3 regions of the Streptomyces sp. NPDC025793 genome follow, and region 2 is predicted to be linked to each of the others. Evidence: riboswitches for the same ligand, from Rfam matches in the RefSeq annotation. Region 2 holds a riboswitch; each other region holds the start of a gene.

Region 1 (9,819 bases), on a different contig from region 2:
TGGTGGACCGTCTCCTTCTGCCACACCGCGCCGTTGCGCGCGGTCACACAGCGCTGCTCGATGATGCCGAGCAGCGGCTCGCGCCACTCTTCGTCCATCCCGGAGAGCGCGAGCCCCCGGTGCGCCAGCGGCAGCAGCCGGCGCAACACCAGTTCCGGCACCGGGACTTCGCCCATCCCGGGCCAGTACAGCAGGGCCTCGATGCCGTGCCGGGCGGCGGTGTGCAGATTGTCCTCGGCCGCCGCGAACGACATCCGCGACCACACCGGCCGGTCCTCCTCGGTCAGGGCCCGGGTGAGACCGTAGTAGAAGGCGCCGTTGGCGAGTGTGTCGGCGACGGTCGGGCCGGCGGGCAGCACCCGGTTCTCCACCCGGATGTGCGGCACGTCGTGCGTGACGGCGTACACCGGGCGGTTCCAGCGGTAGATCGTGCCGTTGTGCAGGGTGAGTTCACCGAGCTCGGGGACGTCACCCCGGTCCAGGGTCTCGGCCGGGTCCTGCTCGTCGCACAGCGGGAGGAGGGCCGGGAAGTAGCGCAGGTTCTCCTCGAACAGGTCGAAGACGCTGTTGATCCACCGCTCCCCGAACCACACCCGGGGCCGTACGCCCTGCACCTTGATCTCCTCCGGGCGGGTGTCCGTGGCCTGCTCGAACAGCGGGATACGGGTCTCGTGCCACAGCTCCTTGCCGAACAGGAAGGGGGAGTTGGCCGCGAGCGCCACCTGCACGCCGGCGATCGCCTGCGCCGCGTTCCAGTAGGCGGCGAACTCCTCCGGGGAGACCTGGAGATGGAACTGGGTGCTGGTGCAGGCCGCCTCCGGGGTGATCGTGTCCGCGTAGGTCCGCAGCCGGTCGGCGCCGTCCACCTCGATGCGCAGGTCCTCGCCCCGGGCCGCGAAGATCTGGTCGTTGAGCAGGCGGTAGCGGGGGTTCTCCGACAGGGCGCCCTCGCCGATGTCCTCCTGGCGCAGCGTGGGCAGGATCCCGATCATGATCAGCCGGGTGCCGACCGTGCGGGCGCGCTCGTCGGCGTGGTTCAGCGCGGCGCGGATCTCGGCCTCCCACGCGTCGGGGGCGCCCGCCGTCAGCCGCCGGGGCGGGACGTTGATCTCCAGGTTGAACCGGCCCAGTTCGGTGGACCAGGCGGGGTCGGAGACGGCCTGGAGCACATCGCTGTTGCGCATCGCCGGCTCGGCGTCGTCGCCCACCAGGTTCAGCTCTATCTCCAGGCCCACCTGGGGCCGCTCGGCCTCGAACCGCTGCTCGCGCAGCATCTGCGCCAGCGCGTCGAGGCACCCGTGCATCTTGATCCGGTACCGGCGGCGGTCCTCGCGGGTGAAGACGAGCGCCGGGACGTCACGTCCCATCGGCCCTCCAGGACTCCCCGGGGTCGGTCACCTCTCCACCCAGCGTCGCACCATCGGACGGCACCCACCAAGCGGGCGGACCCCCTACGACGGGCGGTGCTCACATGTGGCCGAGGCCCGGGGCCAGGCGGGCGCCGCCCGTCCCCCGGGTGCGGCCGGCCCGAGGTCCGTGCAGCCCGGCGTGCACCGTGCGTGGTCGCGGCGGACGCGTTCGGTGACCGGGGCGTTGCCGTTGGGCCAACGGGCAGGGCGAACAGTGCCGGCCGAAGTCGAACGCGGCCGTCCTCGGACCGAGCCCACACTGCACCAGCACTCCCGCCGTCTCGTCCACGACACCCGTCGGGCACCGGTCGCGCACGAAAGCGGCGCAGGTCTCCTCGCCTCGCGGCTCGGCCCTGCGCCGGACACGCCGTGCTCAGGCGTTCTTCCGGGCCACCGCGCCGTAGAAGCCGATCTCCTCGGAGCCGGCCGGCGGGGTGGTGTCCGGGCGCCAGAACGGGACCTGGGCCAGGCCGGGTTCGACCAGTTCGAGGCCGTCGAAGAACCGCTCGACCCGGTCGCGGGAGCGCAGGTTCATGGTGGCGGTGGCGCCGTTGTAGACGGCCTCGGCGTCGCTGCGGTCGTCGGCGAAGTCGCCCGTCGCGTGCGAGAGGACGAGGAAGCTGCCGGCCGGCAGCGCGTCGCGCAGGGTGGCCACGATCCGCTCGGGCTCGTCCGTGTCACGGATGAAGTGGAGCACGGCGACGAGGAACAGGGCGACCGGCCGGCCGAAGTCGATGATCCGGCGGACCTCCGGATGATCGATGACGGACTGCGGATCGCGCAGGTCGGCGAGCACGATGCCGGTCGTGCCGGCCCGGCTGAGCAGCGCGTCGGCGTGCGCCTTCACGATCGGGTCGTTGTCCACGTAGGCGACGCGCACGTCCGGCGCCAGCTCCTGGGCGACCTCGTGCACGTTCGGGGAGGTGGGCAGGCCGGTGCCGATGTCCAGGATCTGGCGGACACCGCTGTCGACGATGTAGCGCACCGCACGGTGCAGGAAGGCGCGGTTGGCGCGCACGGAGATCCACACCTCGGGCGCCGCCGCGGCGAGCTGGTCGCCCGCCTGCTGGTCCACCTCGTAGTTGTCCTTGCCGCCCAGGAGGTAGTCGTAGATGCGCGCGGGATGCGGCTTGCTGGTGTCGATCTGCACGGCCTGGCCGCCGTCCTGAGTCACAGTGGGCTCCTCTCCCCGACCGTCACGGCCTCGGTCCCGTGAACGATTGGCCAAAGCTTCCCATATCAACTACCTCGCTCGTGCCCACAGTTCCGCCTGCCGACGGCTGTGCCCGGGGCGGCGAACGGACGTGCTGATGGCCTTCCGGAGCCAGTCGTGCCACAGCCGAGGCCAGGGAATCCGGTGCGAATCCGGAACTGACGCGCAGCGGTGAGGGGGACGGGCGGGGCACACCATGCCACTGGGAGGGACCGGGCCGCCGGAAGAGCGGACGCGGAACGCTGCCGGGAAGGCGCCCCGGCCGGGCGAACCCGAGTCCGCATACCTGCTGGCACCTTCGCGCCGCCGGGCGCGGAGGACGTCCGTAGACCAGGCTCCGCGTACGAGCCCCGACAGCCGAGGCACATCCGTGTCCGCACCCTCCTCCGCCCGGCCGCCCTGCTGTTCGCCCCGGCCCTGCCGCTCACCGCCTGCGGCCGTGCCGGCAGCGCGGATGCCGACAGCGCCGGGGCCGCAGTCGGCTATCCGCACGATCGCCAACTGCGGTCACCGGGTCACCCTGAAGGCGCCGCCGAAGCGGGCCGTCTCCCGCAACCAGGGCACCACCGAGATCCTGCTCTCCCTGGGGCTCGCCGACCGCATGGCCGGCACCGCGACCTGGACCGACCCGGTGATGAAGGGACTGGAGAAGGCGGACGCCGAGGTGCCCCGGCTCGCCGACCGCGCCGGGCAGTCCTGGCACACCCTGTCCGGCGGTGAACGCCAGCACGCCCAGATCGCGCGCGCCCTGGCCCAGGAACCCCGCGAACCGCTTCTGGACGAGCCGACCGACCACCTCGACATCCAGCACCAGCTCGATCTGCCGGACCTCGTCGCGAGCCTGCCGGTCACCACGGTGATCGCCCTGCACGACCTCAACCTCGCCGCGATGTACTGCGACCGGCTGCTCGTGCTGCACGGCGGGCCGGGCGGTCGCCGGGGGCCCGCCCGGCGACGTCCTGACCAGCGGCCTGATCAAGCGGGTGTACGGCGTCGACGCCGCGGTCACCACCGCGGACGGGGACCCGGTGATCCGCTTCCTGCGGCGCGGTGGCTAGGGGGTGTCGTCACATTCCCGTCGTCCGCCCGAAGGGCGGGCCGCGCGGGGTCCGGTGCGTGCAGTTGCGAGGCGGAGGAGGGAGTCGACGCGTGGGGGAGTCGGCGACCGACGACAACGCCGCTGGGGGTGCCCCTCTGGGGGAGCGCGTGCCAGGCGTCGCACGGCAGGCGGATATGTGACGACAGGCCCTAGCGATCGGAGCTGCTCCGCGCGGGACCGCGGGTCGGCGGACGGCACGGGCGGGGTGGGAGAGGGCGGGGAACTACCCGAGCGCATGGATTGATCGCTCCCCGCCCCCCGGTGGGTCGGCCCGCCTCGGCACGTCGTCACGGACAGGGAGGGGCGACTCGGCGACCGGTCGGACGAGGCATCGACCCACCGATCTTGTTCAGACCCTCCGTCACCGGACGCGCGACGGCCAGCGGAGACGGGCCGCCCGGGTGACGAGGGCTGCCCGGCGGGTGGTGGTGCTCAGCGTGGGCCGGGGGACTCCGGGCGCTCCTCGCCGGCGGGCCGCTCGACGGGACGGCGCCCGGCGGGGGGCCGCCAGCCGCCGGAGACCTCCTTGACCGGCTTGTGCGGGAAGCGGCGCTCGGCGTACCGCTGGGCGTCGGAGCCCGGCAGGACGTAGAGGGTCTCCGCCTTGTCCTGGAGCGGGCGCAGAACGGTCTCCAGATAGGCCTTGCGGTCGTCGAGGTACGGGCCCAGCACGTCCTCGCCGGCGGGGCACACGGCCAGGCAGTAGCCGGACTTGTAGCTCGGCTTGAACGCGAGACTCTGCCACATCGAGGCGTTCTCCGGGTCGGTCACCCGCGAGCGGAAGTCGGCCGCGTCCGCGCTGTCGGCCACGGTCTGCACCCAGTCGGTGAAGCCGCTCATGAACTCCCGGTAGTTGTGGGTCGTGCAGGCCAGGGCGTCGAACGAGCCGTCCTTGCCGATGGCGCCGATCGGACAGGCCGCGACGCACAACTTGCAGTCCACGCAGGGGCTGTAGTCCAGCGGCCGGCCGTACGCGCTGACCGGGGCGTCCACGAGCACGGTCGCGAGCAGCACGAAGTTGCCGAACCGGGGGTGGATGACATTGCGGTGCAGACCCATGACGCCCAGGCCCGCGGCCACGGCGACCGTCTTGTGCGCGACGACCCAGATACGGCCGGGGAAGCGCTCCATCTCCTGCGGGAACCCGGCGGACGGATTGAGCGCGCGGTGGCCGGCGTCCTCCAGGGCCCGGACCACCCTGCGGGCGGCGGCGTTGACCTGTTCGTCGGTCTGGTGGAACTCCTGGTTGGCGACGCTGCGCGCGGGCGAGCGGGTGTTGTCACGGTTCATCCGGACCATGAGCGAGACCAGCGCGCGCGTGCCCGGCAGAGCGGCCAGGACATGGTCCCGCTCCCCGGCGAGGTCGGGGTGGTCCAGGCTCACCGCCGCGGCGTCGTCCGCACCGGCCTCCAGGCAGAGCGCGCGCAGCCAGTCCGCGTCGATCACCGGCGGAGGCGGTGCCGGAGCGGTGTTCGCGCGGGATGCCAGTACGGCCCGTACGGACGGGTGGGCGGCGAGGCGGGCGGGCAGCTTCCGGCTCCCCGCTCCCTCTGCCCTGCGCTGCTCGCTCATGCGGCCTCCTCCTACTGGGTTGGAAAATCAAACTCTCTGGAAGAGTAGTGGACGGGGTGCGAGGGAGTGGTCTCGGTGCGCACTTGAAGTTGGAAACCGATCGGTTTACGGTGGGAGCGACCGATGGAAACCGATCGGTTTCCACGTGTGACTTCCTCTGGAGACGACATGACCGCGATCAAGAACTCCGTCGCCCTGGTCACCGGCGGCAGCCGGGGCCTGGGCAAGGCGCTGGTGGAGGAGCTGTACGCGCGCGGAGCCGCCAAGGTGTACGCCACGGCCCGGGACCCGCGCACCGTGACCCACCCGGACGCCGTTCCGCTCGCCCTGGAGGTCACCGACCCGGCCTCCGTCGCTGCGGCCGCCGCGCAGGCGCAGGACGTCTCGGTCCTGATCAACAACGCGGGTGTCTCGTTCGGCGCGCACTCCTTCCTGGACGCCGAAATCGATGTCGTGCGGCGGGAGTTCGAGACCAACTTCTACGGCCCGCTGCTGGTCACCCGGGCCTTCGTCCCGGTCCTGGAGCGCAATGGCGGCGGACACCTCCTCAACGTGCACTCCGTGCTCTCCTGGCTCGGGCTCGCCGGCTCCTACAGCGCCACCAAGGCCGCCTTCTGGTCCCAGACCAACTCCCTGCGCCTGGAGCTGAGTTCGCGTGGCATCGGGGTGACGGGGCTGCACGTCGGCTACATCGACACCGACATGGCCGCGGCCGTGGACGCCCCCAAGTCCACACCGCACGACGTCGCCTCCCTCGCGCTCGACGGCGTCGAGACCGGGGCGTACGAAGTGCTGGCCGACGAGCTCACCCGGAACGTGAAGGCGGGCCTCGCCGGCGACCTGGCGGCGCTGTACCCGCAGTTGGCCGGCTGACGGCACGCCGTCGGCACACCCTCGGTCCGGGCGGCGTCCGGAGTGCGGTCGGGGGCGTTCGAGTCCGCCGGGCCGGTCGCCGTACGCCCCTCGGGTCGCCGTACGCCCCTCGGTACGATCACGCTCGTACCGATGGAGCAGGCCCGCCCCGTCCCCGGACGCGCGCCGGGGTGCGGTGGCGGGACCGGCATCGACGAGGGGAACCGAACATGGAGTACGCAAAGCTCGGCGCGAGCGGCCTGGAGGTCTCGCGGCTGGCGCTCGGATGCATGAGCTACGGCGTTCCCGACCGGGGTCCGCACCCGTGGACGCTGGCCGAGGACGTCGCCCGCCCGTTCATCCGCCAGGCCCTGGACGCGGGGATCACCTTCTTCGACACCGCCAACAGCTACTCGGCCGGCACCAGCGAGGAGATCGTCGGCCGGGCACTCGGCGAGATGGCGCGGCGCGAGGACGTCGTGATCGCCACCAAGGTGTTCTTCGCGGTGGAGAACGGCGCGGCGCGCAGCGAGCGGCCCAACCGGTCCGGGCTGTCCCGCAAGGCGATCATGGCCGAGATCGACCACAGCCTGCGGCGGCTCGGCACCGACTACGTGGACCTCTACCAGATCCACCGCTTCGACCCCCGCACCCCGGTCGAGGAGACCATGGAGGCCCTGCACGACGTGGTCAGGGCGGGCAAGGCCCGCTACATCGGGGCGAGTTCGATGTACGCCTGGCAGTTCGCCAAGCTCCAGCACACCGCCGAGCTGCACGGCTGGACGAAGTTCGTCAGCATGCAGAACCACTACAACCTCCTCTACCGCGAGGAGGAGCGCGAGATGCTGCCGCTCTGCGCGGACCAGGGCGTCGGGGTGATCCCGTGGAGCCCGCTCGCCCGCGGACGGCTCACCCGGGACTGGGACGCCGGCAGTGCCCGCAGCGAGTCGGACGCCATCCTGCGCAACCTCTACCAGCCCGACGACAAGCGCATCGTCGACGCCGTCGCGGCGATCGCCGAGAGCCGCGGTGTCCCGCGGGCCCAGGTGGCCCTGGCCTGGGTCGCCTCCCGCCCGGGCGTCACCGCCCCCATCGTCGGCGCCACCAAGGCCCACCACCTCGAAGACGCCGTCGCGGCCCTCGACCTGAGGCTCACCGACGAAGAGGTGCGGCGGCTGGAGGAGCCGTACACGCCGCGCGGGATCAGCGGCCACTGAGCCCGCGCCCTCGTGGGGCGCGCCCGTACGAACCCGTCCTGCGGCGCGCATTTGGAATTCATGTACAGTATTGGAAAATCATTCCAAGTGCAGGGCTGGTGAGTGAGGTGGCGGCGGAGTCCGAGGAGCACCTCGTCCGGGAGGTCGAGAAGATCGCCGTGGCGCTCGGGCGGATGTTTCCGGGCCTGTGCGAGGTGGTGCTGCACGACCTGCGGGACCCGCGGCACGCCATCCGGGTGATCGAAAACGACCTGTCGGGACGTCAGGCAGGCGACTCCGCCACCGAGTTGGGACTCGCGCGCATCGCCGACCCGGACTTCCCGAGCGTCGTCCAGAACTACCCCAACCGCTTCCCGGACGGCCGCCCCGCGAAGAGCACGTCCATCGGCATCAAGAACGCCGAGGGGGAGTACGTCGCCGCGCTCTGCCTCAACCTCGACATCTCCGTCCTGTCGCCCGTCACACTCGCCCTCTCGAACCTCGTCGCCACGGACACCGCGCACGGCGACCGCCCGCTGGAGACCCTGCGCGACCGCACCGCCCGCGAACTGCGCCGCACCGTCGAGGAGTTGTCCGCCCAACGCGGCGCCACGCCCCGGTCGCTGGGCCGGGAGGACAAGAAGACGCTCGTACGACAGCTGTACCAGGACGGGTACTTCGACTCGCGCGACGCCGCGCAGACCATCGCGGACCTGCTCGGCGTCTCCCGGGCCACCGTCTACAACTACGCGAAATGACGCACCGGGAGAGGATCTCGCCATGGCCGCCGCTTCACCCGTCACGTTCGACGACGTCCGTGCCGCCGCCGCACGCCTCGCGGGCGTCGCCCACCGCACCCCCGTCCTCACCTCGCGCACCCTGAACTCCCTCGTCGGCGCGGAGGTGTTCATCAAGTGCGAGAACTTCCAGCGGGTCGGCGCCTTCAAGTTCCGCGGCGCCTACAACGCGATCGCCCAGCTCCCGCCGGAGCAGCTCGCCAAGGGCGTCGCCGCGTACTCCTCCGGCAACCACGCCCAGGCCACCGCCCTCGCCGCCCGCGAACTGGGCACCACCGCCGTCGTCCTGATGCCCGAGGACGCCCCCCGCGCCAAGCGCGAGGCCACCGCCGGGTACGGGGCCGAGATCGTCACCTACGACCGCTACACCCAGGACCGCACCGCGCTCGGCCACGCTCTCGCCGAGGAGCGGGGTCTCGCCCTCATCCCGCCCTACGACCATCCGCAGGTCATCGCCGGCCAGGGCACCGCGACCCTCGAACTCCTGGAGGAGACCGGCCCGTTGGACGCCCTCCTCGTGCCCGTCGGGGGCGGCGGACTCATCGCCGGCAGCGCCACGGCGGCCAAGGCGCTGCACCCCGCGATCCGGGTCCTCGGCGTGGAGCCGGAGGCGGGGGACGACACCAAGCGGTCGCTGGAGAGAGGTGTCCGCGTCACCCGGCCCGTCCCCCGGACCATCGCCGACGGCCAGGCGCTGCCGACGCCCGGCGAGCTCACCTTCCCGATCAACCAGCGCCTGGTCGACGGTATTGCGCTGGTCAGCGACACGGAGATCATCACCGCCATGCGGTTCGCCTTCGAACGCCTCAAGATCGTCCTCGAACCCAGCGGCGCCACCGGCCTGGCCGCACTCCTGGCGGGCCGCGTCGACAGCCTCCCGCCGCGCGTCGGCGTCATCGCCTCCGGCGGCAACATCGACATCGAGCGGTTCGTCGAACTCCTCGGCTCCTGACGGCCGTACCGCCGCGCGGCGGGCCGCATCGCCGGAGTCGGCGGCACGGTGCGGCCTCCCGCATTCAGAAGTGGGTGCCGCCGTCGACGCGGATCTCGGTGCCGGTGATGAACCCGCCGTCCTGCGAGGCGAGCATCGCGACGACGGAGGCGACCGTCTCGGGACCGGCGAAGCCCTGTCCGAGTGCCGGGGAGAGCTTGGCGAACAGGGACATGTCGGCGTCCGCGGGCAGCCCCGGACCGACGCTCTGTCCGCTGGCGCCGCTGCCGTCGGTCATGCCGGACGAGATGGAACCGGGCTGGACGGCGGTGAAGCGGATGCCCCGCTTCGCGTACTCGGCGGCGAGGGCGTGGGTCATGGACTGGATCCCGCCCTTGCTCGCCGCGTACGCCGCCATGTAGGGGTGAGCGAACGTCGCCGAGGTGGAGCTGAAGTTGACCACCGCCGCGTCGCGGCCCCCCAGCAGTGCCGGTACGGCCTCGCGGATGACGAGGAAGGTGCCGACGAGGTTGACCTGGAGGATGCGGGTGAAGTCCTGAAGGGTCGTCTCGTGGGTGTGCGAGGAGCGCAGGATCCCCGCCGCGTTGACCAGCACGTCCAGCCCGCCGAGCGCGGCGACCGCGGCGGCGACGCCCTCGCGTACGGAGGTCTCGTCGGCGACGTCCACGACGAGCGTGGTGAGGCGGTCCGCGTGCGCTCCCGCCTTGGCCAGTGTGTCCTTCAGGCCCC
Region 2 (9,819 bases):
CGCAGCGCGCAGTATCCCCCGATGCGCTTAGCAATGACGCAGAGCAGCAACGAGCACAAGCCTCGGACCACTACCGGTCCGGGGCTTTTTGCTGTGGCCGACTCCCTTTGCGGGCAGGGCCGTCGGCTACTTCTGCGACCGCACCGGAAGGTCGAGGATCACCCGGGTGCCCCGCTCCGGCGCCGGGACCATGTCGAACGAGCCGCCCAACTCGCCCTCCACCAGCGTCCGTACGATCTGCAGGCCGAGGTTGCCCGAGCGGTGCGGGTCGAAGCCCTCGGGCAGGCCGACGCCGTCGTCCTGGACCGTGACCAGGAGCCGAGCCTCCTTCGTCGTACCGCCGCGGACCGCGGAGACCTCGACCGTGCCGGTGTCGCCCTCGCGGAAGCCGTGCTCCAGGGCGTTCTGGAGGACCTCGGTGAGGACCATGGACAGCGGGGTGGCGACCTCGGCGTCGAGGATCCCGAAGCATCCGGTGCGCCGGCCGGTCACCTTGCCCGGCGAGATCTCGGCGACCATCGCCAGCACCCGGTCGGCGATGTCGTCGAACTCCACGCGCTCGTCCAGGTTCTGGGACAGCGTCTCGTGCACGATCGCGATGGAGCCGACCCGGCGCACGGCCTCCTCCAGGGCCTCCCGGCCGCGCTCGGACTCGATCCGCCGCGCCTGGAGGCGCAGCAGGGCGGCGACCGTCTGGAGGTTGTTCTTCACCCGGTGGTGGATCTCCCGGATGGTGGCGTCCTTGGTGATCAATTCGCGTTCGCGGCGCCGCAGTTCGGTGACGTCCCGGCACAGCACCAGCGAGCCGATCCGGGTGCCCTTGGGCTTGAGCGGGATCGCCCGGAACTGGATCGCCCCGTCGTGGGCCTCGATCTCGAACTCGCGCGGTGCCCAGCCGCTCGCGAGCTTGACCAGCGCCTCGTCCACCGGGCCGCGGGTCGGGGCGAGTTCGGCGGTGGTCTGTCCGAGGTGGTGGCCGACCAGGTCGGCGGCGAGCCCGAGCCGGTGGTAGGCGGACAGGGCGTTCGGGGAGGCGTACTGGACGATCCCGTCCGCGTCGAGCCGGATCAGTCCGTCGCCGGCGCGCGGCGAGGCGTCCATGTCGACCTGCTGGTCCGGGAAGGGGAACGATCCTGCGGCGATCATCTGCGCGAGGTCCGAGGCGCTCTGGAGATAGGTGAGCTCCAGCCGGCTCGGGGTGCGGACGGTGAGCAGGTTCGTGTTGCGGGCGATCACGCCGAGCACGCGGCCCTCGCGTCGTACGGGGATGGACTCGACCCGTACGGGGACCTCTTCGCGCCACTCCGGGTCGCCCTCGCGCACGATCCGGCCCTCGTCCAGGGCCGCGTCCAGCATGGGCCGGCGGCCGCGTGGGACGAGGTGGCCGACCATGTCGTCCTGGTAGGAGGTGGGACCGGTGTTCGGGCGCATCTGGGCGACCGAGACGTACCGGGTGCCGTCCCGGGTGGGGACCCACAGGACCAGGTCGGCGAAGGACAGGTCGGAGAGCAGTTGCCACTCCGAGACCAGCAGGTGCAGCCACTCCAGGTCGGAGTCGTCGAGGGCGGTGTGCTGGCGGACCAGTTCGTTCATGGAGGGCACGTCTGTGAGCGTACTCGCACGCGCGAAGGTGGCCGAAAACACCCGCGGGCCGCGGCGCCTGGAAGGGACCCTCAACCCTCCCGGCACCGCAGCCCGGAGCATCATCGGCCGCGGGGTGTGCGGTCCCGGCCGGCCGAAGGTCGAGGAGCCGGGGCAGTCAGGGCAGAGAGCGCCGGTTCCTCGATCCGCCCTCCTGTGCGGGGAAGGCGGAGGCTTTTGTGTTCTCTTGGAATTGTGGACTAGACCACAAGGATGTGTCCATGGTCTTGTCGGCACGCACGAGCGATGGCACTCGATACACACACCTGATGGCACTCGATGCCACGCAGCACGCAGCCTAGCCCGCCGGGCTCAGTCTTGGGGCCAGATGGTCATGGCAATTTCCGCGAGAGCTTCCAGTTCCTCCCGGCTCGCCCCGTCGCGCGCCTGCTGGGACATGCCCTGGATCATCGCGCCGGTGTGCCGGGCGAGGGCGGCGGCGTCGGTGCCGGCCGGGAGCACCCCCGCCGCGACGTCCGCCCGGATCCGGGAGGCCAGGGCCGCGACGCCGGCATTGCGCCGCTCGCGCAGCAGCCGCTCCACCTCGGGGCTGGTGCAGTTGGTCGCGGCGTGCACGACCAGACAGCCGAAGGGGTGGGCGGGGTCGGTGTACTCGGTGGCGGCCTCGCGCAGCGTGCGGGCGACGGCGCCGCGGGCGGTGGGCTCCTCGGCGAGCGCGCGGTCGCCGAAGCCGCCGTGCGTGTCCGTGTAGACGCGGACGACCTCCTCAAACAGGCTCCGCTTGTCGCCGAAGGCCGCGTAGAGACTCGGCGCCCCGATGCCCATGGTCCGGGTGAGATCGGAGACCGAGGTGGCCTCGTACCCGTGCTCCCAGAAGGCCATGAGCGCCTTCTCCAGCGCGGCGTCCCGGTCGAAGGAGCGCGGCCGACCGCGCGTCCTGCCGTCGCCCGCCTGCGCTTTCGTGTCGCGACCCGTCACCATGACAGGCATTTTATAGCGGTCCCTAGAAAATTGACCCCGCCGTCAGGGCACGCACGGAGCGCCGTGACGCCCCACCCGAACGTTCCCCGGAGCTTCCGCCCCCCTTTCCCACACCGTCGAACGGCGATTCTGTTAGATTGGTCTAAACCACATAGAGGCGCACAGAGCCCACTTCGAGCCCACTTCAGAACGGCAGGCCCAGCGTGGAAGTTGTCATCGTTCCGGACGCCGCGGCGGGCGGCGAGCTGATCGCCGAGGCCATGACGCAGCTGCTGCGACGCAAGCCCGACGCCCTGCTCGGCGTGGCCACCGGCTCCACCCCGCTGCCCATCTACCAGGCGCTGACCGCGAAGGTGCGCTCCGGCGCCGTGGACGCCTCGCGGGCGCGGATCGCCCAGCTCGACGAGTACGTGGGGCTGCCCGCCGAGCACCCCGAGTCCTACCGCTCGGTGCTGCGCCGCGAGGTGCTGGAGCCGCTCGGCATCGGCATGGACGCGTTCCTCGGCCCCGACGGCACCGCCGAGGACGTCCAGACGGCGTGCGAGGAGTACGACCGCGCGCTCGCCACGGCCGGCGGGGTGGACCTCCAGCTGCTCGGCATCGGCACCGACGGGCACATCGGCTTCAACGAGCCGTGCTCCTCGCTCGCCTCGCGCACCCGGATCAAGACCCTGACCGAGCAGACCCGGGTCGACAACGCCCGCTTCTTCGACGGCGACATCGGCCAGGTCCCCCAGCACGTCATGACCCAGGGCATCGGCACCATCCTGGAGGCCCGGCACCTGGTGCTGCTCGCGACGGGCGAGGGCAAGGCGGACGCGGTGGCCGCGACCGTCGAGGGCCCGGTCGCCGCGGTCTGCCCGGCCTCCGCGCTCCAGCTGCACGCGCACGCGACGGTGGTGGTCGACGAGGCGGCCGCGTCCAAGCTGAAGCTCGCCGACTACTTCCGCCACACCTACGCCAACAAGCCGGACTGGCAGGGGATCTAGCGGCAGGGCCGGGTGATGGACTAGACCAACCAGGGGTGCGACGGTATACAGAGGAGATCGCGGGGCGTGCGGGTGGACTCCGGACACAAGAAGCCGTGCCACGATGTGAGCCGTGGCCGATGTCAGTCGGTCGCTTTCGGCATCCGGAGCCGGGAAGGCAGGGCATGAGCACCGACGTGAGCAGTGCGGAGAACGAGACCGGCAGCACCGTCCGTACGGCACGCGTGCCCAAGTACTACCGCTTGAAGAAGCACCTGCTCGACATGACGCAGACGCAGGCGCCGGGCACTCCCGTCCCGCCCGAGCGCACACTGGCGGCCGAGTTCGACACCTCCCGCACGACCGTCCGCCAGGCCCTCCAGGAGCTGGTCGTCGAGGGCCGGCTGGAGCGGATCCAGGGCAAGGGCACCTTCGTCGCCAAGCCCAAGGTCTCCCAGGCGCTCCAGCTCACCTCCTACACCGAGGACATGCGCGCCCAGGGCCTGGAGCCGACCTCGCAGCTGCTGGACGTCGGGTACATCACGGCGGACGACCGGCTCGCCGGGCTGCTGGACATCACGGCCGGCGGGCGCGTGCTGCGCATCGAGCGGCTGCGCATGGCCAACGGCGAGCCGATGGCGATCGAGACCACGCATCTGAGCGCCAAGCGCTTCCCGGCCCTGCGCCGCTCCCTGGCGAAGTACACCTCGCTCTACACCGCGCTCGCCGAGGTCTACGACGTCCACCTCGCCGAGGCCGAGGAGACCATCGAGACCTCCCTGGCCACCCCGCGCGAGGCGGGCCTGCTCGGCACCGACGTGGGCCTGCCGATGCTGATGCTCTCCCGCCACTCCCTGGACCGCGAGGGCAAGCCGGTGGAGTGGGTGCGCTCGGTGTACCGCGGGGACCGCTACAAGTTCGTCGCGCGGCTGAAGCGGCCCGTCGAGTAACTCCCGCCGGGGGCGGGGCCGGTGGGCGTCGCCGAATCGATATACCGATATGCGGACGAGGTCTTCCACTGCCGTGACACCGTCACCTAGATTGCCTGCGCATTACACAGGTGATCAGCGAGGGGACGGAGATCCGTGGCATGTCCGAAGCACCAGAAGTGAGACCACCGGTGGTGACACCGGTCCGCGTGATCATCGGCGTGTGCCTCGTCGCACCCTTCGTGGCGATGCTGTGGGTCGGCTCGTACGCCAAGACCGACCCCACGTTCATCGGCATCCCCTTCTTCTACTGGTACCAGATGCTCTGGGTGCTGATCTCCACGGCGCTCACGATGACGGCGTACAAGCTGTGGCAGCGTGACCAGCGCGCCCGTGCCGCCCAGAAGGGAGGTGCGGCGCAGTGAAGAACGGCGTCAACGGCGTCGCGCTCGGCGTCTTCATCTTCTTCTTCCTGGCCGTCACGGTCATGGGCTTCCTCGCCGCCCGCTGGCGCAGGGCCGAGAACGAGCACTCGCTGGACGAATGGGGCCTGGGCGGGCGGTCGTTCGGCACCTGGATCACCTGGTTCCTGCTCGGCGGTGACCTGTACACGGCGTACACCTTCGTCGCCGTACCGGCGGCGATCTACGCGGCGGGCGCGTCCGGCTTCTTCGCGGTGCCGTACACGATCCTCGTCTACCCGCTGATCTTCACGTTCCTGCCCCGCCTGTGGTCGGTGTCCCACAAGCACGGCTATGTGACGACCTCGGACTTCGTGCGCGGCCGGTTCGGCTCCAAGGGTCTGTCGCTGGCGGTGGCGCTGACCGGCATCCTCGCGACGATGCCGTACATCGCGCTCCAGCTCGTCGGCATCCAGGCCGTGCTGGACGTGATGGGCGTCGGCGGGGACAGCAGCGGCAACTGGTTCGTCCGGGACCTGCCGTTGCTGATCGCCTTCGGTGTGCTCGCCGCGTACACGTACTCGTCCGGGCTGCGCGCGCCCGCCCTGATCGCGTTCGTCAAGGACGGCCTGATCTACCTCGTCATCGCGGTGGCGATCATCTACATCCCGATCAAGCTGGGCGGCTTCGACGACATCTTCGCCAAGGCCGGTCATGCGTTCAGCCAGGTCAGTCCGGCGACGGGCAAGCCGCGCGGTGCGCTCGCGCCCCCGGAGGCGGGCCAGTGGACGTACGCAACGCTGGCCCTCGGCTCGGCCCTCGCCCTGTTCATGTACCCGCACTCGATCACCGCGACCCTGTCGTCCAAGAGCCGTGAGGTGATCCGCCGCAACACCACGATCCTGCCGCTGTACTCCCTGATGCTCGGCCTGCTCGCCCTGCTGGGCTTCATGGCGATCGCGGCCGGAGTCAAGGTCACCAACGGGCAGTTGGCGATCCCGCAGCTGTTCGAGGACATGTTCCCGAGCTGGTTCGCGGGCGTGGCCTTCGCCGCCATCGGCATCGGCGCACTCGTGCCCGCGGCCATCATGTCGATCGCGGCGGCGAACCTCTTCACCCGCAACATCTACCGGGACTTCATCAAGCCGGACGCCACGCCGAAGCAGGAGGCCCAGGTCTCCAAGCTGGTCTCCCTGCTGGTGAAGGTCGGCGCCCTGGTCTTCGTCCTCACCATGGACAAGACGGTCGCCATCAACTTCCAGCTGCTGGGCGGTATCTGGATCCTGCAGACCTTCCCGGCCCTGGTCGGCGGCCTGTTCACCCGCTGGTTCCACCGCTGGGCGCTGCTCGCCGGCTGGGCGGTCGGCATGGTCTACGGCACGGTCGCCGCGTACGGGGTCGCCTCGCCGACCCAGAAGCACTTCGGCGGCTCGGCGAAGGAGATCCCCGGCATCGGCGAGATCGGCTACATCGGCATGACGGCGTTCGTCCTGAACGTCGTCGTCACCGTGGTCCTGACGCTGGTTCTGCGTGCGCTGAAGGCCCCCGAGGGCGTGGACGAGACCCGCCCGGAGGACTACACGGCGGACGCGGGCGACCCGGGCGTCGAGACGGAGCTGGCGGGCGCCGCTCACTGAGGCACACCCGTACACCCTGAAGCACGTCGTACACCGGACACATCCCGCAGCGGGCCGCCGACATCGAGCATGACGGCGGCCCGTTCCGCATGTCCCCCGTCATACACAAGTTGACGCTCTGAAGCCAGCGCGACACACAACAGACACAACATCTGGGGGTGTCACGGCAGCCCGGCACTAGATGTATGCTCATCCTCGCTGTCGTCGCAGGGGAATCCGGTGCGAATCCGGAACTGTCCCGCAACGGTGTACTTGTGCGTATCCGCGCGCAGGAGTCAGTCCGAGGACCTGCCGGCAGCACGCGCCCGGCCGTCCGGCCCGGGTGCCTTCCGACGTCCGGGCCTCGTGGAATGGGCCGGTGGACGCGACGCGTGCGCGCTCGTGGCTGCCCCTGCCCTCCACAAGGCCCCCGTGCCGAGCGAGGGAGAGCCCCACGTGACCATCGCGCCCGCAGATCCGGCTTCAGCAGGCGGCCTGGACACCGACGGTCCCGGTGCCGCGCTGCTGCGTACCCTGACCGAGCTGACCGCCGACCTCCCCGACGCCGACCCCGGCCGAGTCGCCGCCGCCGCGTTGCGCGGCCGGTCCGCCCGGTCCGACGAGACGGAGTTGCGCGAACTGGCCACGGAGGCCGCCGCCGGGCTCATCTCCGAGGACCCCGCCTACTCGCGGCTGGCCGCCCGGCTGCTGACCCTCGCCATCCGCGCCGAGGCCGCCTCGCAGGGTGTGACGTCCTTCACCGAGTCCGTGGCCGTCGGCCACCGCGAGGGCCTCATCGCCGACCGCACCGCCGCGTTCGCGCGGCTGCACGCGGCCCGCCTCGACGCCCTGGTCGACGCGCACGCCGACGACCGCTTCGGCTACTTCGGCCTGCGCACCCTGCACAGCCGCTACCTGCTGCGCCACCCGATCACCCGCCGGGTCATCGAGACCCCCCAGCACTTCATGCTCCGGGTCGCGAGCGGCCTGGCCGAGGACGACAGCGTGCGCGCGCTGGACGAAGTCGCCGCGCTCTACGGGCTCATGAGCCGCCTCGACTACCTGCCCTCCTCCCCCACGCTCTTCAACTCCGGCACGCGCCACCCCCAGATGTCGTCCTGCTACCTCCTCGACTCCCCGCTGGACGAGCTGGACTCCATCTACGACCGCTACCACCAGGTGGCCCGGCTCTCGAAGCACGCCGGCGGCATCGGGCTGTCGTACTCCCGCATCCGCAGCCGCGGTTCACTGATCCGCGGTACCAACGGGCACTCCAACGGCATCGTGCCGTTCCTGAAGACGCTGGACGCCTCGGTGGCCGCCGTGAACCAGGGCGGCCGGCGCAAGGGCGCGGCCGCGGTCTACCTGGAGACCTGGCACTCCGACATCGAGGAGTTCCTGGAGCTGCGGGACAACACCGGTGAGGACGCCCGGCGTACGCACAACCTGAACCTCGCGCACTGGATCCCGGACGAGTTCATGCGCCGGGTCAACGCGGACGCCTCCTGGTCGCTGTTCTCCCCCGCCGACGTGCCGGAGCTGGTGGACCTGTGGGGCGAGGAGTTCGACGCCGCGTACCGCAAGGCCGAGCAGGCGGGCCTCGCGAAGAAGACCATCCCGGCCCGTGAGCTGTACGGCCGCATGATGCGCACCCTCGCGCAGACCGGCAACGGCTGGATGACCTTCAAGGACGCCGCCAACCGCACCGCCAACCAGACGGCCCTGCCGGGTCACGTGGTCCACTCCTCCAACCTCTGCACGGAGATCCTGGAGGTCACGGACGACGGCGAGACGGCGGTCTGCAACCTCGGTTCGGTGAACCTGGGTGCCTTTGTCGACACGGCGAGCGGTGACATCGACTGGGAGCGGCTGGACGAGACCGTCCGCACGGCCGTGACCTTCCTCGACCGGGTCGTGGACATCAACTTCTACCCGACCGAGCAGGCGGGCCGCTCCAACGCCAAGTGGCGTCCGGTCGGTCTCGGCGCGATGGGCCTCCAGGACGTCTTCTTCAAGCTGCGCCTGCCCTTCGACTCCGCCGAGGCCAGGGCCCTCTCGACGCGGATCGCCGAGCGGATCATGCTCGCCGCGTACGAGGCCTCCGCCGACCTCGCCGAGCGCAACGGCCCGCTGCCGGCCTGGGAGAAGACCCGTACGGCCCAGGGCGTGCTGCACCCGGACCACTACGACGCCGAGCTGACCTGGCCGGAGCGCTGGGACGCGCTGCGCGAGCGGATCGCCGGCGTCGGCCTGCGCAACTCGCTGCTCCTCGCGATCGCCCCGACGGCCACCATCGCCTCCATCGCCGGGGTGTACGAGTGCATCGAGCCGCAGGTGTCGAACCTGTTCAAGCGCGAGACGCTGTCGGGTGAGTTCCTCCAGGTCAACTCCTACCTGGTGCAGGACTTGAAGAACCTGGGCGTGTGGGACTCCCGCACCCGTGAGGCGCTGCGCGACTCGAACGGCTCGGTGCAGGACTTCGCGTGGATCCCCGAGGAGGTGCGCGCGCTGTACCGCACCGCGTGGGAGATCCCGCAGCGCGGTCTGATCGACATGGCGGCGGCCCGCACCCCGTTCCTGGACCAGGCGCAGTCCCTGAACCTGTTCCTGGAGACGCCGACCATCGGCAAGCTCTCCTCGATGTACGCGTACGCGTGGAAGTCGGGCCTGAAGACGACGTACTACCTGCGCTCCCGCCCGGCGACCCGGATCGCCCGCGCGGCCCAGGCGCAACCCCAGAAGACCATCCCCGCCCAGCAGATCGCCGACCCCGACGCCGTCGCCTGCTCCCTGGAAAACCCCGAGTCCTGCGAGGCCTGCCAGTAATGACCACTCCCGCCCACCCGTCGCCCGACCACCACCCCTCAACGACGGCGCTCCGCGCCGCCACCTCCCGATTCCAGAACCTGCTCGACCCGGGCTTCGAGCTGACTCTGCGTCCGATGCGCTACCCCGACTTCTACGAGCGCTACCGGGACGCGATCAAGAACACCTGGACCGTGGAGGAGGTCGACCTCCACTCGGACGTCGCCGACCTCGCGAAGCTGACGCCCGAGGAGCAGCACCTCATCGGCCGGCTGGTGGCCTTCTTCGCGACGGGCGACTCGATCGTCGCGAACAACCTGGTGCTGACGCTGTACAAGCACATCAACTCCCCCGAGGCGCGGCTCTACCTGAGCCGTCAGCTCTTCGAGGAGGCCGTGCACGTCCAGTTCTATCTGACGCTGCTGGACACCTACCTGCCCCACCCGGACGACCGGGCGGCGGCCTTCGCGGCCGTCGAGAACATCCCCTCCATCCGCGAGAAGGCGCAGTTCTGCTT
Region 3 (9,819 bases), on a different contig from region 2:
CAGGGTCTCGTGCTCCTGCGCGTAGTAGCCCAGCTTGAGGCCGTGGCCGGGGACGACCTCGCCGGTGTCGGGCGTCTCCACCCCGCCGAGCAGGCGCAGCAGGGTCGTCTTGCCGGCGCCGTTGAGGCCGAGGATGACGACCCGGGAGCCCTTGTCGATGGCGAGGTCGACGTCGGTGAAGATCTCCAGCGAGCCGTACGACTTCGACAGGCCCTCGGCCATCAGCGGGGTCTTGCCACAGGGCGCGGGCTCCGGGAAGCGCAGCTTGGCGACCTTGTCGGACTGGCGGACCGCCTCCAGGCCGGAGAGCAGCTTGTCGGCGCGGCGGGCCATGTTCTGCGCGGCGACCGTCTTGGTGGCCTTGGCGCGCATCTTGTCGGCCTGCGCGTTGAGCGCGGCGGCCTTCTTCTCGGCGTTGGCGCGCTCGCGCTTGCGGCGCTTCTCGTCGGCCTCGCGCTGCTGCTGGTACAGCTTCCAGCCCATGTTGTAGATGTCGATCTGGGCGCGGTTGGCGTCCAGGTAGAACACCTTGTTGACGACCGTCTCGACCAGGTCGACGTCGTGGCTGATCACGATGAAGCCGCCGCGGTAGGTCTTCAGGTAGTCGCGCAGCCAGATGATCGAGTCCGCGTCGAGGTGGTTGGTCGGCTCGTCGAGGAGCAGGGTGTCCGCGTCGGAGAACAGGATCCGGGCCAGCTCGATACGGCGGCGCTGACCGCCGGAGAGCGTGTGCAGGGGCTGGCCGAGGACGCGGTCGGGCAGGTTGAGCGCGGCGGCGATGGTGGCGGCCTCGGCCTCGGCGGCGTACCCGCCCTTGGTGAGGAACTCGGTCTCCTGACGCTCGTACTGCTTGAGTGCCTTCTCGCGGGTGGCGCCCTGGCCGTTGGCGATGCGCTGCTCGTTCTCGCGCATCTTGCGGATCAGCACGTCGAGCCCGCGCGCGGACAGGATCCGGTCCCGGGCGAGGACGTCGAGGTCTCCGGTGCGGGGGTCCTGCGGGAGGTAGCCGACCTCGCCGGAGCGGGCGATCTGGCCCCCGGCCGGGATGCCCTCACCGGCGAGGCACTTGGTCAGGGTGGTCTTGCCGGCGCCGTTGCGGCCGACGAGGCCGATGCGGTCGCCCTTGGCGACACGGAAGGTGGCGTTCTCGATGAGGACGCGCGCACCGGCGCGCAGCTCGATACCGGAGGCGGAGATCACGGACAGACTCCAGGGCGTACAGGAAGGGGCGGGCGGACGGCTGAGGGCGTTCGCGCCGTCTAATGCGCGAGGAGAATGGCCATAGGACAAGTCTAACGGGACGGTGCAAGCGGTTTTTCTACGTCCGTGCGTTCGGGCAGCGCTGTCAGTGGTGGCTGCGAGACTGGGCGGGACACCACGGAACCGGCGTACGAGGGCGTACGAAGGAGTGATCGGCATGGCGGGCATGGGCGGTGGACGGCCGAGCATCTACCCCTCGCTGCTGTACGCGGACGCGAAGGCGGCGATCAGACAGCTGACGGAGGCCCTGGGCTTCACGGAGCTGTCGGTGTACGAGACGGAGGGCGGCACGGTGATGCACGCCGAGCTCGTCCAGGGCCACGGCGCGGTGATGATCGGCTCCAAGGGCCGGGGCGGCCGTTTCGACGCGGCGATGAAGGACGCCGGGCCCGCCGGGGTGTATGTCGTCGTGGACGACGTGGACGCCCACCACGAGCGGGCCCTGGAGCACGGCGTGGAGATCCTCGTGCCCCCGACGGACCAGGACTACGGCGCGCGGGACTACCTGGCCCGGGACCTTGAGGGCAACATCTGGAGCTTCGGGACGTACGCCCCCGAGATCGGCGTCTGAGCCGCCGGAGGCGGCCGGAGCCGCCGTGCCGCTCAGCCGCCGGTGTGCACCTGGAACGCGGCCCGGCGCACGGCCTTGGCCAGGGCCGGGTCGGGGTGGGCGGCGGCGAGCGCGACGAGGACCTGCACGGTGCGCGGGTGACCGACGGCGCGGACCTCGTCGAGCAGCTGGGGGACGGTGGGCTGCACCGCGGATTCCAGATGCCGGACCAGCATCGGCGCCTCCCCGTGGTCGGCGACGGCGGCGGCGGTGTCGACCCACAGCCAGGTCGCCTCCTCGCGGGTGAGGACCTCGTGGGCGTCCTCCGGGTCGGCCCCGTCGTGCTCGGCGAGCCACAGCAGGGCGTACGGCCGCAGGGCCGGCTCGTCCACGACCGCGTGCACGTCGGGCTCGGCGGGGCCGCCGACGACGCGCAGCGCCTCGAAGGCCAGGCCGCGCAGCAGGGCGTCCTCGCCGCGCGCGGCGTCGATCAGCTCGGTGACGGCGCCGCCGACGGGCCGGGCGGCGAGCCAGGCCCGGTACTCGGCGCGGGCCGCGTTCGGCCGGAGCTGGGCGCAGCCGCGCAGCATGTCCTCGGCGGACTGCTCGATGTTACCGGCGGGGCTCTGCGCGGCCACGCAGATCTGCTCCAGCTTGACCCACACCGCCCAGCTGCCCAGCGGGGTGAGGGTGGCCTGGTCGTCGCCGTAGGTCAGGGCGCCGACGGCGCCGAGGGCCCGCAGGGCCCAGTCGAGGAGCGGGGCAAGCGGGGTGTCGGCGGCGGGCGCGGGGTCCGCGGGCTCGGCGTCGGTTCCCGCGGGCCGCTCGGTGCCGGGCTCGTAGGAGATCTCGCAGCGCTCGGTGCGCAGTTCCGTGACCCGCTGCTGGAGCAGGTCGAGCAGCTGCGCGCGCGGGACGGGCCCGGCGGACAGCTGGAGGAAGGAGAGCACCTGGGGCATGGCCGAGACGACCTCGGCGACGGCGGCCGGCTCGTGCTCCTCCGGCTCCGGGGAGGCCAGCGACCAGGCGTCGAAGAGGGCGACCCAGCCGCGCAGCACGGCGCTGTCGTCGCGGTCCCAGGCGCGCAGCCGCCAGCCGGGCCGCGCGCTGTCGCCGTGCACCTCGACGAGTCCGGCGAGGCGGGCGGTGTCCCAGTCGGCGCGGACCTGAGCGGCGTTCAGGCCGAGGTCGGCGGCGGCGCGTTCGGCCGTCGGATCGGAGAGGGTGGCCTTGCCGTCGGCGGTGGCGCCGGGGCTGCCGGAGCCGAGAGCGGTGTCGGCCCAGCGGGCGACGCGGACCGCGCCCGCGAGGCCGGTGCGCGCCATTCTGGCCAGTTCGGCCGGGGCGGGGGTGCCCTCCGGCGGCCGGGGTGCGGGGCGCTGCGGGTGCCGCTGGTTCACGGCTCTGGGGGCGGCGGCCAGGGGTCGCGGTCGGACGAGTCGAAGCCTGGAGTCGCGCGGGATACGGGACGTCACGGGTGCAGTCTTCCGGTTGACGGTCCGAAAACCCAAACGGAATGTCACGGCGGGCGACGGGGCTGGCCAACGCACGGGGTCCGGCGCGGGGCGAGGAGGGTGGATCAGGCCAGTCGTACGGCCTTAAACGGAATGCCCTGCACCGGGGCTTTCGGTGCATGCCGGACAGCCGGGACCCCGGTCACACCAGCGGGGTCATGAACCGGCGCAGCCGTTCCTGGTACTCCCGTGGGCCGGCGTTCCACATCGCCGCGTGCGGGGCCCGGGCCACGGTGTGCAGGGCGACGAGATCGGGGCGGCGGGCGGCGAGGCGGCGGGAATGCTCCCAGGGGGCCACCTGGTCGTCGGGGCCGTGGAAGATCAGGGTCGGCACGGTGAGCAGGTCGGGGTCGGTGGGCCCAGCGGCCCGGTCGGCGTACAGGCCGGTGCGGCCCTGGGCGGCGCGCACGGCGAGCGGCAGCAGGGGCGGCGGGGTGTGCCGGGCCCGGGCGAGGGCGCGCAGCGTGGCCTCCCAGCTCAGCACCGGCGAGTCGAGGACCAGCCCGGCGATGCGCTCGCGCACCGGGGAGTGCTCGGCGGCGCGCAGGGCCATGGTGGCGCCGGTGGACCAGCCGAGCAGCACGACGCGGCGGGCGCCGTAGCGGACGGCGTAGCGGATCGCCGCGTCCACGTCGCGCCACTCGGTCTCGCCGAGGTGGTTCAGGCCGTCCGGCGGGCGCGGGGCGCCGAGGTCGCCGCGGTAGGCGAGGGCGAGGACGGGCACGCGGCGGGAGTGCAGGGGGCCCATGAGGTTCAGGGCCTGTTCCCGGGTGGTGCCGAGGCCGTGCACGGCGATCACCCAGGTGTCCCGGGCCGCGGGCACGAACCAGGCGGGGAGGTTGCCGAGTTCGCCGGGCACGTCGATGTCGGCGTGGTCGAGGCCGAGGGCGTCGCCCGGGTTGCCGACGTAGAGGTTCGGGGTGAGCCACACCGCGTCGCCGGAGGCGAGGGTGCCGTGCGTGACGCGCTCCAGGCGGCGTACGACGGTGTCGGCGCTGTGCTCCGCCCCCGCCAGGACGGGGCCGACGACCGCGTGGGAGCCGTCGCCGGCGAGGCCGTAGGTGCCGGGACGCAGGGAGGCGAGGGCGCGGGTCAGCGCGATCCGGCCGGCGGCCGTGCCGTGCACGGTCAGGCGGGGTTCGGTGGGCAGCGGCCGGCCCGCGGGCGCCTTCAGCGCGGCGTCGCTGGCGTACCGGCCGGCGGCGACGGACGCCGCGCCGGCCGCCAGGACCGCGGTGACCGCCGTGGCGGTCGCTCGGACGGGGCGCACCTGTCCAGTGTCGTAGGGGTCACGGCCACCGGCCAGTGGAGCGGCGGGGCGGATCGAGGTGCGCGGTGCCGAAAGGCGGCTGCGGAAGACCGGGCGGAACCAGGCGGACGGGGCCGGGGGCGGCACGCCCCGTGCTCACTTCCGCTGCCCGTACCCGCGCAACTTCTCGCTCGCCGCGGCCAGTTGGGCCCCGGTCAGCAGGGACGGGCTCAGGCCCGGCACGCTGGACGCCGTCAGCCACAGGCGGCACATCCACTCCAGTTGGGCGGTGCGGTCGTAGGCCTGGTCGAGGGTGGTGCCGTAGGTGATCGTGCCGTGGTTCTGGAGGAGGCAGCCGGAGCGGTCGGTGAGGGCGCGGAGCATGTTCCCGGCCAGTTCGTCGGTGCCGTAGGTGGCGTAGGGGGCGACCCGGACGGGGCCGCCGAGGGCGCCGGCCATGTAGTGGACGAGCGGGAGTTCGGGGACGAGCGTGGAGACCGCGGTGGCGTGCACGGCGTGGGTGTGGACGATCGCGCGGGCGTCGGTCGTGCGGTAGACGGCGAGATGCAGGGGCAGCTCGCTGGTCGGCACCAGGGTGCCGAGCACCTGGCGGCCGGTGAGGTCGACGCAGGTGAGGTCGTCCGGGGTGAGCCGGTCGTAGGGGACGCCCGACGGGGTCACCAGCACGCGGTCCCCGACGCGTGCCGAGACGTTGCCCGAGGTGCCGACCACGAGCCCGTCGGTTACGGTTCGCCGCGCCGTCGCGACCAGCTCCGTCCACGTACGTTCCAGTTCCGCGTCCCACCGCTGCTCAGCCATGCCGTGATCCTGCCAGCCGCACGGCCCGGACGTGGCGATTCCGGAGCGCACGGGGACCCGCGAGCGACCCGCGAGAGGCACGTGAGGGGCGCGCGAAGGAGGCACCGGGGGTCGCCCGGAAGGCGCCCGCGGCCGGAATCACTTACCCCCGAATGGGCGGAGTTCATATCAAATCGCTCGGAAATGGCCCAAATTTGACGCTCGTCAGGCCTTGAATGATCCCTCTTGCTCGCCGGACGCCACGCCGTCCGCCGACCCGGGGAGACACATGGCCCGTGTACGCACTCTTCTCCGTCGCCGCGCCGGTGCCCTCGCCGCGATCACGGCGGCACTCGCCCTCGCGGTGTCCGCGGCCGGCCCCCCGGCCGCGGCCTCGGACGCGCCTCGGGGGCACGACGTCTCCTCGCACCAGAAGCACGTCGACTGGAAGGCGGCCCGGGACGACGGCGCGCGGTTCGTCTACGTCAAGGCGACCGAGGCGACGAGCTACCGCAACCCCTACTTCGACGAGCAGTACGGCGGCGCCCGCGCGGCGGGCCTGGTGCGGGGCGCGTACCACTTCGCGCTGCCGGACAGTTCCTCCGGCACGGCGCAGGCCCGGTACTTCGTGCGGCACGGCGGCGACTGGCGGGCGGACGGCTGGACCCTGCCGCCCGCGCTCGACGTCGAGTACAACCCGTACAGCAAGAAGCGCAAGTGCTACGGGCTGACGAAGAAGCAGATGGTCCGCTGGATCCGGTCCTTCAGCGACGAGGTGAGGAACGAGACCGGGCGCCGTCCGGTGATCTACACCACGACCCAGTGGTGGAGGCTGTGCACCGGCAACAGCGGTGCGTTCTCCTCCAGCAACCCGCTGTGGATCGCCGGAAACGGCACCTCCGGACCGGGGGCGCTGCCGGGCGGCTGGCAGTACTGGACGTTCTGGCAGCACGCCACCGACGGCGCCCTGCCGGGTGACCAGGATCTCTTCAACGGCTCGGTCGGGCGGCTGCGGACCTTCGCGCGCGGCTGACCGCCATGGGGCGCCTGGGGCGCGGGCGACGGGCGGAGACGAACGGAATCCCATCGGCCCACTCCGGACACCGCCACGCCTGCCTCAGTTCACCTTCCGTTCACCCAGGTTATCTACGTTCATCCAGCCAATGACCTCGAACGATTGCCTGGGTAAATGGAAAGCTTCTCGCTGATCCTCGCGATTGTGGTGGTAACCGCACTCGCGTTTGATTTCACGAACGGTTTCCACGACACCGCCAACGCGATGGCCACCACCATCTCGACAGGCGCCCTGAAGCCCAAGATCGCAGTTGCCATGTCCGCCGCCCTGAACCTGGGCGGCGCCTTCCTGTCCGTGGAGGTCGCGAACACGATCTCCAAGGGGCTCGTCGACGAGAAGGGCATCCGGCCCGAGGTCATCTTCGCCGCCCTCGTCGGCGCGATCCTCTGGAACCTGGTGACCTGGCTGGTGGGCCTCCCGTCCAGTTCCTCGCACGCCCTGATGGGCGGTCTGATCGGCGCCACGGTCGCCTCGGCCGGCTTCGGTGCCGTGCACGGCGACGTACTGGTGACCAAGGTGCTGCTCCCGGCGGTCGCCGCGCCGATCGTCGCGGGTGTCGCGGCCATGCTGGCCACCCGCCTGTCGTACGGCGCCGATGGCAAGACGGAGGGCAAGGCCGAGAGCGAGGCCTCCCGCAAGGGCTACCGCGTCGGCCAGATCGCCTCCGCCGGTCTGGTCTCCCTGGCCCACGGCACCAACGACGCCCAGAAGACGATGGGCATCATCACCCTCGCGCTGATCGCGGGCGGCGCCATCGCCCCGGGCTCGAACCCTCCCACCTGGGTGATCCTCTCCGCCGGCCTGGCCATCGCGCTCGGCACCTACATCGGCGGCTGGCGCATCATCCGCACCATGGGCACGGGCCTGACCGACCTGGAGCCGCGCCAGGGCTTCGCCGCCCAGACCAGCGCCGCGACCGCCATCCTGGCCTCCTCCCACCTGGGCTTCTCCCTGTCCACCACGCACGTCGTCTCCGGCGCGGTGATGGGCACCGGCGTCGGCCGCAAGGGCGGCGTGGTCCGCTGGTCCACCGCGACCCGCATGCTGGTCGCCTGGATCCTCACGCTCCCGGCCGCCGCGCTGGTCGGCGCGGGCGCCGAGTCCGTCACGGACCTCGGCGACTGGGGCACCGCCGCGGTCGCCGTCTTCCTGGTCGCGTCCAGCGCCGCGATCTGGAAGATCTCCCGCCGCGAGGTCATCGACCACACCAACGTCGTCGAGGAGACCGAGGAACCGGCCGGTGTGGTGACCACCGCCATCGCAGCGGTGGCCCCGCCCCCCTCGGGGACGATCGGCGAGGACCTGACGGCCACGATCCCCGCCCCGGCCGCCACCGAGACCGCGACCCCCGCCGCCCAGGCCGCTCCCCCGGCCGCCACCGTCTGACCCCGGCCCCCTCGGTTACCAAGGAAGCATCCCCATGAAGATCGACTGGTCGGCCATCGGCTCCGTCTTCGGCGTCAGCCTCGTGTTCACGGTGGGCCTCGTGGTCCTGTTCACCCTCGGCATCAGGGGCCTGACCCGGCGCGAGCGGGCCGTGGCCCAGGGCGACTCCGCCGCCCTCGCCGTCACCGGCGCCTACGTCTGCTTCGCGACCTGCGCGGCGGCGGTGGCGTACGGCATCTTCCTGATCGTCTCCAAGAGCTGACACAACGGCACGGCGAAGGCTCCCCCGCGTCCTGGACGCGGGGGAGCCTTCGCCGTGCCGGGCGGTCACGCGCGCCCCGCGATGTGGGGATCGGCACACTCCCCCCGTGCAGGTCAACAGCAAGTTGACGGCCGTTCCGGGCCCGTGGTGGACTGCCCGGGCCATGTACGGCGGCAGGAGAGGAAGCCGGTGCGAATCCGGCGCGGTCCCGCCACTGTCACCGGGGAAGAACCCCCGGGAGCCAGGAACTCTCACCGCCGAATCTCGTCGAACCAGGGCGCGGACACCCTGAGTGAGGACACCGATCGCCATGCCCGGCTGCCGAAGGACCCGCACCAGGCCCGCTCCCGCACCCGCGGCCGGCTGAGCCCATGGGTGCCGATCGCTCCTACGCGTACGGCGCCGCCGCCGGCCTCCTCGGTGACCTGCTCCTCGGCGACCCCCGCCGCGGGCATCCGGTCGCCGCGTTCGGGCGGGCGGCCGCTGCCGTGGAAGGCGTGTTGTGGCGCGACCACCGCGGCTGGGGCACGCTGCACACCGTCGTGTGCGCGGGCGGCGCCGTCGCACTCGGTGCGGCCGCCGCACGCGCCGTACGCCCCTTCCCCGCCGCCTCCGCCGCGCTGACCGCCGCCGCCGTCTGGTCGGTCGTGGGCGGCACCTCGCTCGCCCGCGAGGCCCGCACGATCGGCCGGGCGCTGGAGCGCGGGGACGTCGAGGCGGCCCGCGCCCGGCTGCCCCACCTGTGCGGCCGGGACCCCCAGTCGCTGGACGCCGACGGGATCGCCCGGGCCGTGGTCGAGTCCGTCGCCGAGAACACCTCCGACGCCGTCGTGGGCGCCCTGGTCTGGGGCGCCGTGGCCGGGGTGCCGGGGCTGCTCGGCTTCCGGGCCGTCAACACCCTGGACGCGATGGTGGGTCACACGTCCCCGCGCCACCGCCGCTACGGCTGGGCCTCCGCCCGCCTCGACGACGTGGCCGGCTGGCCGGGGGCCCGGCTGACCGCCGTACTCGCCGCTGTCGCCGGACCCGACCCGCGCGGCGCCCTGCGCGCCTGGCGGGCCGACGCCCGCAAGCACCCGAGCCCCAACGCCGGGCCCGTGGAGGCCTCGTTCGCGGGCGCGCTCGGCGTCCGCCTGGGCGGGACGCTCTCCTACGGCGGACGCGTCGAGCACCGGCCTGTGCTGGGCGGGGACACCGGGCGGTCCGTCCGGGTCGCCGACATCGACCGGGCCGCCCGGCTCTCCCGCCGCGTCGGCCTGCTCGCGCTCGGCACCACGGTCGCCGCGCGCCTGATCGTCAGCAACTTCAAGAGCCCGAAGGGACGTGGGAAGTGAACGGGGGACTGCTCGTCGCCGGCACCACCTCCGACGCCGGCAAGAGCGTCGTGACGGCCGGGATCTGCCGGTGGCTGGTGCGCCAGGGCGTGAAGGTCGCGCCGTTCAAGGCGCAGAACATGTCGCTCAACTCCTTCGTGACCCGGGAGGGCGCGGAGATCGGCCGGGCGCAGGCCATGCAGGCGCAGGCGTGCCGGGTCGAGCCGACCGCGCTGATGAACCCGGTGCTGCTGAAGCCGGGCGGCGAACAGAGCAGCCAGGTCGTGCTGCTGGGCCGGCCGGTGGGCGAGCTGAGCGCACGCGGCTACCACGGCGGGCGGCAGCAGAAGCTGCTCGGCACGGTGCTGGACTGCCTCGCCGAGTTGCGGGGCACGTATGACGCGGTGATCTG

The links. A riboswitch is a leader RNA that binds a small molecule or an ion and turns the genes downstream of it on or off. The one in region 2 is predicted to bind cobalamin.
Region 1: another riboswitch for cobalamin. It lies ahead of ACZ4MF_RS20045 (ABC transporter ATP-binding protein); the one in region 2 lies ahead of ACZ4MF_RS17210 (ribonucleoside-diphosphate reductase subunit alpha).
Region 3: another riboswitch for cobalamin. It lies ahead of ACZ4MF_RS03425 (cobalamin biosynthesis protein); the one in region 2 lies ahead of ACZ4MF_RS17210 (ribonucleoside-diphosphate reductase subunit alpha).

The regions. Positions count from the first base shown of each region.
Region 1 covers NZ_JBVHMR010000009.1:247,419-257,237, reverse strand. Annotated here, with positions in the region: gene ACZ4MF_RS20055 (glutamate-cysteine ligase family protein) at 1-1,367, opposite strand, end outside; gene ACZ4MF_RS20050 (SAM-dependent methyltransferase) at 1,783-2,583, opposite strand; cobalamin riboswitch at 2,718-2,930, shown strand; partial or broken gene ACZ4MF_RS20045 (ABC transporter ATP-binding protein) at 3,296-3,680, shown strand; gene ACZ4MF_RS20040 (4Fe-4S binding protein) at 4,154-5,293, opposite strand; gene ACZ4MF_RS20035 (SDR family oxidoreductase) at 5,462-6,166, shown strand; gene ACZ4MF_RS20030 (aldo/keto reductase) at 6,376-7,362, shown strand; gene ACZ4MF_RS20025 (helix-turn-helix transcriptional regulator) at 7,461-8,099, shown strand; gene ACZ4MF_RS20020 (threo-3-hydroxy-L-aspartate ammonia-lyase) at 8,122-9,090, shown strand; gene ACZ4MF_RS20015 (SDR family NAD(P)-dependent oxidoreductase) at 9,155-9,819, opposite strand, start outside.
Region 2 covers NZ_JBVHMR010000007.1:295,881-305,699, reverse strand. Annotated here, with positions in the region: gene ACZ4MF_RS17240 (sensor histidine kinase) at 127-1,593, opposite strand; gene ACZ4MF_RS17235 (TetR/AcrR family transcriptional regulator) at 1,954-2,583, opposite strand; gene nagB (glucosamine-6-phosphate deaminase) at 2,787-3,572, shown strand; gene ACZ4MF_RS17225 (GntR family transcriptional regulator) at 3,737-4,501, shown strand; gene ACZ4MF_RS17220 (DUF3311 domain-containing protein) at 4,642-4,905, shown strand; gene mctP (monocarboxylate uptake permease MctP) at 4,902-6,518, shown strand; cobalamin riboswitch at 6,669-6,828, shown strand; gene ACZ4MF_RS17210 (ribonucleoside-diphosphate reductase subunit alpha) at 6,954-9,323, shown strand; gene ACZ4MF_RS17205 (ribonucleotide-diphosphate reductase subunit beta) at 9,440-9,819, shown strand, end outside.
Region 3 covers NZ_JBVHMR010000001.1:720,545-730,363, reverse strand. Annotated here, with positions in the region: gene ACZ4MF_RS03465 (ABC-F family ATP-binding cassette domain-containing protein) at 1-1,200, opposite strand, end outside; gene ACZ4MF_RS03460 (VOC family protein) at 1,418-1,831, shown strand; gene ACZ4MF_RS03455 (hypothetical protein) at 1,864-3,285, opposite strand; gene ACZ4MF_RS03450 (alpha/beta hydrolase) at 3,467-4,594, opposite strand; gene ACZ4MF_RS03445 (class II aldolase/adducin family protein) at 4,730-5,392, opposite strand; gene ACZ4MF_RS03440 (lysozyme) at 5,661-6,404, shown strand; gene ACZ4MF_RS03435 (inorganic phosphate transporter) at 6,561-7,832, shown strand; gene ACZ4MF_RS03430 (hypothetical protein) at 7,867-8,094, shown strand; cobalamin riboswitch at 8,226-8,364, shown strand; gene ACZ4MF_RS03425 (cobalamin biosynthesis protein) at 8,466-9,428, shown strand; gene ACZ4MF_RS03420 (cobyric acid synthase) at 9,425-9,819, shown strand, end outside.